3 regions of the Rossellomorea sp. ABR4_012 genome follow, and region 2 is predicted to be linked to each of the others. Evidence: riboswitches for the same ligand, from Rfam matches in the RefSeq annotation. Region 2 holds a riboswitch; each other region holds the start of a gene.
What was found. A riboswitch is a leader RNA that binds a small molecule or an ion and turns the genes downstream of it on or off. The one in region 2 is predicted to bind thiamine pyrophosphate.
Positions count from the first base shown of each region.

Region 1: another riboswitch for thiamine pyrophosphate. It lies ahead of tenA (thiaminase II); the one in region 2 lies ahead of thiT (energy-coupled thiamine transporter ThiT).
Region 3: another riboswitch for thiamine pyrophosphate. It lies ahead of thiC (phosphomethylpyrimidine synthase ThiC); the one in region 2 lies ahead of thiT (energy-coupled thiamine transporter ThiT).

Region 1 covers NZ_JBSWVK010000006.1:127,500-130,782, reverse strand. The annotation lists gene ACXAFV_RS20425 (ABC transporter ATP-binding protein) at 1-259, opposite strand, end outside; gene ACXAFV_RS20420 (ECF transporter S component) at 266-844, opposite strand; gene tenA (thiaminase II) at 844-1,545, opposite strand; TPP riboswitch at 1,663-1,771, opposite strand; gene ACXAFV_RS20410 (response regulator) at 1,935-2,534, opposite strand; gene ACXAFV_RS20405 (sensor histidine kinase) at 2,536-3,283, opposite strand, start outside.
Region 2 covers NZ_JBSWVK010000002.1:19,180-22,462, forward strand. The annotation lists gene ACXAFV_RS09725 (histidine phosphatase family protein) at 1-111, shown strand, start outside; gene ACXAFV_RS09730 (YflT domain-containing protein) at 172-495, opposite strand; gene ACXAFV_RS09735 (thioredoxin family protein) at 642-968, shown strand; gene ACXAFV_RS09740 (hypothetical protein) at 1,314-1,613, shown strand; TPP riboswitch at 1,700-1,806, shown strand; gene thiT (energy-coupled thiamine transporter ThiT) at 1,878-2,474, shown strand; gene ACXAFV_RS09750 (threonine/serine exporter family protein) at 2,914-3,283, shown strand, end outside.
Region 3 covers NZ_JBSWVK010000003.1:554,127-557,409, forward strand. The annotation lists gene thiC (phosphomethylpyrimidine synthase ThiC) at 1-1,495, opposite strand, end outside; TPP riboswitch at 1,634-1,748, opposite strand; gene ACXAFV_RS15790 (small acid-soluble spore protein H) at 2,050-2,229, opposite strand; gene ACXAFV_RS15795 (hypothetical protein) at 2,595-3,275, shown strand.

The DNA of each region.
Region 1 (3,283 bases), on a different contig from region 2:
GCATGCAAAACTGTGCCTCGGGATCTTGAAATACATACCCCCAGGAAACAGGATAAGAAATGGAGGATACTTTCATCGGTACCTCATAAGAATGCGGGATCAATCCGGCACATACATTGAGCAATGTTGATTTCCCACAGCCGGAAGGACCAAGCAGCAGGACCTTTTCCCCCTTACCGATGGAAAGTGATAAATCTTTAAATATGAATTTATTTCCACCAGGAAACTTCAACCTCAGTTTTTCAATCTTCAAAAACATTCACACCTATCTGTCAAGAGCTTCGTAGTCTTCCTTCTCAGTTGGTCTGACAAGGCTTGTTACACCAGTTTGCTCTAGAGATTTTACAAGATAGAAAGCTCCGATTCCTGCAATAAGTACAGAACCAAGCAATCTTGCTCCCAAAAACAAAAGTAGATTCCAAGTAGCAAGATCTCCGATATATCCTTTATACATATCCATCAAAATCGATCCGAATGCAGACATCACGGCAGCCAGGCTTATGATGGTGAGATTGTTAAGTTTGTATCTTGTAACGAAGAAAACGGCTTCAGCAAACAGCCCTTGCACGATACCGAACAGCAGCACCTCAAGCCCCCATTCAGACCCCATGAGAAATTCCCCGGACGAAGCTGCGATTTCAGCGAGCAGTGCTACTCCAGGCTTACGGATGATTAGGAAAGCGACTGTCGCAGCCATGAACCACATCCCATAAATAAGCTGATCAGCATGCAGACCGAACGGCTTAATCATGTTGTATAACGGTCCCCAAATTTTATAAATGACACCAAATCCAATAGAGATGACAACCGTAACGAGAATATCCGTTAATCGTAACTTCGCCATTACTTCACCAGCTTTCCAGAATGTACTAGAAGATGATGTTCAAACGGCCATTTCTCCATGGAGTATGCCATTTCCCAGAATTGAAGCTCGTAAATACTGCTGATCATGAACAGCTCTTTCATACGGGATTTTTCTTCATCTGAAGCTTTTTCAGCCAACTCGTCCAGACGGTTGATTTGCTCTTTCACCAGTTCACCAAACCACTCCCCGCCGTAAGCGGCAATCCATTCCCGATAAATGGGTTCATCCGGTGAACACAGCTTCAGGCGCTCACCGACTTCATGATAAAGCCAGTAACACGGTAGGATCGCAGCGAGGATATCAGCAAGCCCCCCAAATTGTGCCGCCCTGTACATATGGGAGGTATACGCATATGCGGTAGGAGCGGGCTTGAATTGTTTCCTTTCTTCTTCTGTGATACCCAATTGAACGGAAAACGTCTCATGCAGGGACAATTCCGCTTCATTCGTGCCCTGGGCATGGGCTGCCATTCTTGAGGTGGTATGTAAATCCGGTGCTTTAGCGGCTCCCAACGCCTGAACCCTGGAAAAATGAGATAGATAATAGGCATCCTGCAGCACATAATAGCGGAATTTCCCAAGTGGAAGTGTGCCGTCACCTATCCCTCTTACAAAAGGGTGATTGAAGCTTGCTTCCCATATCTCATTCACTTCTTCTCTTAATTCATTTGAAAATGTCATCACTGACTCTCCTTTTCTATGACGACCCATCACCAAGGAAACAAAAAAGCCACTTTCCATTACGCAAATAGCGAACAGAAAGTGGCTTGAATAGGCAGTACATCAGACAAATTATGTAACCTTCAAACACCACTTCCCTACGCTGGTCTCAACCAGATCAGGTTCAAAGGGTCTTAAAGTTACACTTTAATCTCAGCCTTCTTGAAAGGCACCCCTAGTGGATCGTCATATGTAATTTTGAATTCGATGTAATCGTACCATGTAATTTTTTCTTGTCAATCTTTTTTACATCTCCTAATACCCCGCACCGTTAAAAGAAGCTAGGAATTCAGGGTATCCAGAACCTAAATTTTTTTCTTCAGATTTTCTTAAGATGTATACATTCTGTTTTATTTAAACCAGCCTTTTTCTTTAGAATGAGTTATGGCTTCGATCCGATTTTTCACTTCAAGTTTATCGAGGATCGTTGAAATATAGTTTCGTACAGTACCTGTTTTCAGCTTAAGCTCTTCAGCGATTTCTTTTGTATTTTTTCCGTCTGCCACAAGTTCAAGGACTTCTTTTTCCCGATCTGTTAATGGATTTTCTTCACTGTACATATCATCCATCAGTTCAGGAGCATAGATCCTTTTACCTTCCATGACAAGGCGAATTGAGCTTGCAAGTTCCTCACTCGGACTGTCTTTTAATAGATACCCTTTGACTCCGGCCTTTATCGCACGCTGAAAATAGCCAGAGCGTGCAAAAGTAGTCAGGATGATGACTTTGCAGCCTTCCCCTTTTAATTCTTCCGCTGCCTCAAGTCCGGTCTTCTCCGGCATTTCGATATCCATCATGCAAATATCAGGCTTCAGGCGGCGGACCAGGGATACGGCTTCTTCACCATTGCCCGCCTTCCCCACAACCTCTAAATCATCCTCTAAATTAAGCAAAGAACCTAATGCACCCAGCATCATCCGCTGGTCTTCAGCAATTACAATGCGAATCATCTCATTCCCTCCCTATCTGTTTGATCACTTTAGGAACTCTCATAATCAATGTCGTCCCATTATCAGAAATGATTTCGAGCGTCCCGTTCACAAAATCAAGCCGCTCTTCCATCCCTCTTAATCCGCTTCCTTTTGATAGGTCTTTATCCTTGTGCAAACCAATGCCATTGTCCTTTACCTTTATAGTTAATTCATTATCGTATTCATCGATTGTTATTTCACATGTATCAGCCTTACTGTGCTTTACGACATTTGTGACTGCTTCTTTTAAACACATGCTTAATATATTTTCAAGAAAGAGTGAAGTATCCGGGAAGCTGGATTCCTCGTCTATTATCAATTCAATATCAGCAGCTTTAAGGATTTGCTTGATCCTTACCATTTCGTCTTCCAAACGGATTCCACGCATTTGGGATACCATCGTGCGTACCTCTGTCAATGCGGTCCTGGCTGTTTGTTGTACGTCCTTCAATTCCTCTTTTGCCTGCTCGGGATCTTTGTATACCAATTTTCTGGCCAAGTCACTTTTCAAGCCTATTAGGGATAGCTTCTGTCCTAATGTATCATGCAGATCACGTGCAATACGCTGCCTTTCTTCTTGTTTGACAAGTTCCGAAATGCGTTTATTCGCATCCTCAAGTTTTTCTTCGAGCCACCCTTGTTTATTGCGATTGTAGATATTGAATGGAAGCAGAATCACACTGATCCAAATGATCAGGATAAACGGTATTTGAGAGAGGAATAAGTCT
Region 2 (3,283 bases):
GGGGTGATGATGTTTGTGAGAAAGGAACTGGTCAAACGTGGTTTTTCCGGTCCGGTATTCAGGAGGCCTCAAAATGGAAAGATTTATATTTTTAAAAAAGAAAAAGGATGATTCCCGGATCATCCTTTACTTCTGAATTAGATTACATTATTTAAAGGGGAAAGGCACCTGTCAGTTCTGAACCAATAATAATATTTTTCCTTCATCCAGCTTTTCTTCGTACTGATCGGCTTCTTGTTTCGTAAAGCCCATCTCCTGTAATTGATTGCGCAGTTCGTCGCCTTTGCTGAGGATCATGTTTCCTACTGCCGTACCGATGCCCGTTTCCTTTACACCGATTTCATTCGCATTGGCATTGTCGGCCACGCGCTCTGTACGGTCATCGTCATGGGATAGTACATACAGATTCTTTTTGTCTATGCCTTGAGAAGATAACTTTTCCACTTCTGAAATTAATTCATCGTCATTATAGAATTCTTTAACAGTCGGTTTCATGTGAATCTCCTCCAATATCATTTTCGAATACAGTCGTTATTTTCCCGGTTTATGAAAAAATAAACATCTCCCGTACATGGATTCTTGGAAGGGAAAACGGGAATATATAACCTTAACAGCACTTACAGAAAGGAAGGGGATTGAACGTGAAAGAACAACATACGCTGGAAGTCATTAAAAGTACGATTGAAAACGAAAAAATGGTTCTTTTATATATCTCAAGACCAAATTGCTCTGTGTGCCATGCGTTACTGCCTCAAGTAGAGGAAGTGTTGAAGAAGTATTCTGGCATTACAGCCGTTCATGCGGATGCCGATGAAATTCCTGAAATGGCAGGGGAGTACTCGATTTTTACGGTACCTGTAGTCATTGTGTTTGTGGAAGGGAAAGAAATGATGAGGAAAGCACGATTCGTCCCGATCGATGAATTGGACAGCGGTTTGTCAAGATTGATCACGATGCTTGAGGATTAAACAAACGTTTGATTAAGAACGCCGAAGCCATATCGTAGAAGGGTTGATAGAGTTAAATGATCGTTAAATATGCTTCAGGACAACATCGATTTGGGTCCTAAACGCTGTCATTTTGGGAGCTCTTTTTTCAATGAGAAAATGATAGGTCAGAGAGAGGGAAAGGGGATTCGAAGCACCGATAATAAGGGCCGCTGCTGGAGTGCAGGAATTATACCAGGTTAATGGGAAATTTTGATAAGAACTCTTTGAAAAAAGTAGCTCTTTTGTCATGTCCTAGTGAATAAGTATATAATAGAGATAATATACGGAATATTCTGATTGAATTCCGGGAAAGGAGAGGTATTGATGCTGAGGTTGTCCAGAGCAAGTAAAGTAATCATTTCGATCGCCGCCATTATCCTATTTATTGCCGCCAATCAGATTACGATTGTTCAGCACCTTACTGCCCGCGCTTCCACCAAGCTGTATGTAGGCTGGAAGTACAACCATCTGGATCTGAAATACGAGGACGTGGAGTTCTCTCCGCAATTCGGGGATTACTCTGTTGCTTACAAAGATAAAGAAGGCAGAGTCTATGGTTTCATGGTTGCCCCCAAGTCTATGCCGGTCATCATCCTGCACGACCCGCTCAATGAAAGTCCCTGATCGTACCCTTCAATTTCATGCCCGCATTTTCTTTTATTATCTTATGTTTTCGTGTATAATACGTACTGGAATGATAATTTAATAAACGTGACCACAAGGGGAGCGATATGCTGAGAGTGAACGGCAAAATGCCTGTTCTGACCCTTTGAACCTGTTAGTTAGTACTAGCGTAGGAATGTGGAAGATAGATAGGATCACTATGCCTATTTGAATTTGCTGACTCTCCCTTATGGTTTCGTTTAGAAAAAAAGGGGAGATTTTTTTATGAAATCTTTAAGTTTAGTAGTATTGATTGAAGCTGCATTAATGGCTGCCTTTGCCATTATCCTTGATTTGCTTCCGTCGATTGATCTGTCACCGAGTATCTCGATTTCATTCTCGATGGTGCCAATTTTCATTTTGGCGTTCCGCAGAGGATTTAAAGCAAGCCTGTTGGCAGGGTTTGTATGGGGAGTGCTGCAGGTGGCGCTTGGCAATGCATGGATCGTCACTCCTGTTCAAATGATCATTGAGTACTTCATTGCATTCACTTTCATTGGGTTTGCAGGCCTTTTTGTTCGCCGCATCCAGCATTCATTACGGTCGGAGAATAAATCAAAACTGTATATGTGGATTGTCGCGGCAACGGTTGCCGGAAGTTTAGCCCGTTATTTCTGGCATTTCATTGCAGGCTTCATCTTTTTCAAAGAGTATGCTCCGGAAGGCATGTCCCCGGTTCTATTCTCGCTTTTTGCAAACGGGGTAACAATGCTCGGTTCCGCATTATTATGTTCGGTTGTTCTGATTCCTTTAATTGCGACTTCTCCGCGGTTAGTCAGGCAGGGTGTTTCAGTAGGGAATGACCAGCGGAAAGCTTCATGATTATATGAAATAAGCCGATTCCTCCGGGAGTCGGTTTTTTTTGTGGGACAAAAATGGATGCGAATTCAGTTGATGCAGATTGTCAATGAAAAAGAGGGACGATGGGAAAGCGATAATTGTCGGAATTTGAAGAATGGCAGATATACTGAGAATTTGGCGGATAAAATAAATAAACGGCAGATAAAAATAAAAAATGGACGATAAATCGAAATAACGGCAGATAAATCAAAAAAATGGAAGATAAAATAAGATCGGGGCGATTAACCATCCAGGCCCACCTTCACCAACGTACTTATCCACCCCCGCACAGGCCGGAAAATCCGCTCATATCCCCTCAACCATCCACAGATCAAAATTAATTCCCACTCCTCATTGCTTACAGGCCCGTTTTTCCTATAAACTAGACCTATTCAAAAAACGATAGCACGGAGAGATTTTTATGGAAGCTAAAATGATACGAAGGTATGACATAATGGAAGTTTGCCTGCTGGCAGGAAAGATCATGCTTCAGAGCGGGGCGGAAACGTATCGGGTGGAGGATACGATGATGAGGATAGCCGCTTCCTATGGAATTAAAGAATCGCACAGCTATGTGACGCCGACAGGAATCATCTTTTCCATTGAAACCGATGAACCGACGAAGACAAAGTTGATCCGCATCAATGAACGGTCGACAGATCTTGAAAAGGTCACCTTGGTGAACAGCATTTCCAGGAAAATCAGCCAGGGCCATTATAGCCTGGAAGAGGCTTACAGTGAGCTTGAAAAACTTGAGGAAGCGGACCATTCTTATTCCTTTTTTATTCAAG
Region 3 (3,283 bases), on a different contig from region 2:
CTCTCTTGTGGGCCCCGGGATGTCCTTTTGCCAAATCAGCAGCATGAGCTGCAATTTTATACGTGACAACCCCTACACGAACATCATCTCTATTCGGTAAACCTAAATGCTCTTTCGGCGTTACATAACACAGCATCGCTGTCCCATACCAACCAATCATTGCAGCTCCAATAGCAGAGGTAATGTGATCATAACCTGGCGCAATATCAGTCGTAAGAGGTCCAAGTGTATAGAATGGCGCTTCCTGACATACTTCCAATTGTTTATCCATATTTTCTTTAATCAGGTGCATCGGCACATGTCCAGGTCCTTCAATCATGACCTGTACATCATGCCCCCAAGCGATTTTTGTTAGCTCCCCGAGAGTCTCTAATTCTGCAAACTGTGCTTCATCGTTTGCATCTGCAATAGATCCGGGACGTAAACCATCGCCTAGTGAAAATGCAATATCATACGATTTCATGATTTCGCAGATTTCTTCAAAGTGAGTATATAAGAAACTTTCTTTATGGTGGTGCAGACACCACTGTGCCATGATGGACCCTCCGCGGGATACAATACCTGTCAAACGTTTAGCTGTTAACGGGACATATCGCAAAAGAACACCGGCATGAATGGTGAAGTAATCAACACCTTGCTCTGCCTGTTCAATTAAGGTATCACGATAAACCTCCCAGGTAAGATCTTCAGCAACACCATTTACTTTTTCAAGTGCTTGATAGATTGGGACAGTACCGACAGGAACCGCAGAGTTACGAATAATCCATTCGCGTGTTGTATGAATATTTTTCCCTGTCGATAAATCCATAATATTATCAGCACCCCAGCGCGTGGCCCAAGTCATTTTTTCAACTTCTTCTTGGATAGAAGATGAAACAGCAGAGTTTCCGATATTCGCGTTAATTTTCACATGAAAGTTACGGCCTATGATCATGGGCTCTGATTCTGGATGATTGATATTTGAAGGAATAATCGCACGACCTTTTGCAATTTCATCCCGAACAAATTCAGGTTTCATATTTTCTCGAATAGCGATAAATTCCATTTCAGGTGTGATAATTCCTTTTCTTGCATAATGAAGTTGTGTAACATTTTTCCCTTCTTTGGCCCGTAACGGTTTCCGTTTTAAACCAGGAAACACGTTATGATTCGTACGAGGATCGTTTTCATCTTTATAACCATTATCCTCAGGCCTGATTTCACGGCCATCATATTCCTCAACATCGCCGCGTTCCTGAATCCATGAACTGCGAAGGGCAGGAAGACCTTTTGTAATATCGACATCATAATCAGGGTCTGTATAAGGTCCGCTGGTGTCATACACGCGTACTGGAGGATTTTCCTCTTCTCCGAACGTACCGGTCGTCGGACTTAACTCGATTTCACGCATTGGAACTTTCATGTCAGGTCTAGAGCCTGTTACATATACTTTTTTGCTGCCTGAAAAATTAGACATGATGGAAATGTTTTGTTCGTTTAGTGAAGATGTTGACATGGACATAATCTCTCCTTTTATGAATGTAAGGACAAGATATAGAACACAACAAGTGGAGAGCTTATGAAGTACATAAAAAAGCCGGTGTCCAATAAATGGTTGGACCCGGCTAATATGTATACAGAAGTAGTATGACTATAATGACGCTTCTAACTTCCCCACGCTGGTATGAACCAGATCAGGTCCCAAGAGTCAAGAAACTTCAACGCGTTTCTCTCTCAGCCCAACTCATTGGACTCCCCTAGTTATTTCTATTCAATTTGATTTTAGTATACAAGAGACTTCATTATTTTAAAAGGAAAATTTGGAAAATGAGGCTAAGGGATGAGATTGGAAAAGAGGAAGAGCTTTGTAATAGGAGATATTTATTTTATTTTTGATAAGAGGAGGGTGAGTGGGTAGGGAGAATTGTATAGAGGCTGGGGCAAAAGTTAGCCGAAGGAACATTCGAACAATCATTCGAAATTCTTTAATTAGAATCGAAATTAGTTCTGATTTAAATTGAGTGATTTAGTTTTGTCCCAGCCTCTTATTAAGGGGAATTAATTGATCAATCATTGTTCAAATAAGCTTGTTATGGAAACACTTTGTTTATCATTTGGTTTTGCAAGGGAATGGATTGTAGCTGTTCCATTTTGTTCATCCACGTGTTCAATGTAAATTCCTTCTCCATTATAGGTTACATTAGCCATAATCAGCGAAGAAGCAATTTCTTGTGCTCGTTGTGCATTCATTGTAGCCACCTCCTTTTTGACTTTAATAGTTATACTATTTGTTCCAACTACCTTAGATATACTAGCTGTAATTGAAACATCTTCCATGTTCAATAAGTTTTTGAGTTTGCTTAAAAGGCAGCAGCTCATTGCCATATCAAGAAAAGATCAATTGATCAGAAGAACCACTGAATGATTATGGTCATAATCCTAAAGCAGGGTTACGCCTCTTTTTGTGGAATAGATAGTTAAAAGCGGCATTGTAAATGTTGAAAATAATGTCTATGCAACATAAAAAGGAATAGTTGAGCAATAAAAGCCCGGTTATTTTAATAAAATCACTATAATCGTAATAATGATAATACTAACGAAATTAGGAGAAAACTATGTCAGAAATATGGATTGTAGAAGAAAGAGTATCAAAAAAGTTTTTAGATGAATCAGGGCATCATGTAAGGCTCGATGGGGAAGTGGAAACTGCCTATTTTGTTGGTGCTCATGGAGAAGATTATATAGAGGATAATAAAAACTTTTTATTGGAGTTTTTAAGTCAACAGGATATGTATCCCCTATTTGTTACCTTTATTGTCTACGATGAACAAGAAGAGGATTACATTGCTTTTTTGAATCAGAATAACATTGAATTTACGTTGAAATCACTTGATGAAAAAAGAAATTATTATGATTTCCTTGGTAAGCACACTTATCACCCACCTTGTTTTACTGCAACGGTAAAGGACTCGGATACCTTAGCCCTTTTACTCAATGAAACCTATTGGCTGCCTTCTCAAAATGAGTTTTATTCGATTTCTTTTTCCGACAATTTAACGTTTGTATTGGGGGAAGTAAATGAATGGGGAAGAAAAAGAAAACGGTCAATTCCAACCTTTAAAATAGAGGAAGAAACGACCTTTATAACGATTTTTCACGATGGAGCAGGGGTTTATTTATATTCAAACGAAGAGAAATATTCTTCCCTCGATAAATTTGTTTCGAACTTACCTAAAGGAACAGTTATAACGCAAATAAACGATGAAATGGTGATTGATGAAGACACCAACGAGTAGATTTAGTG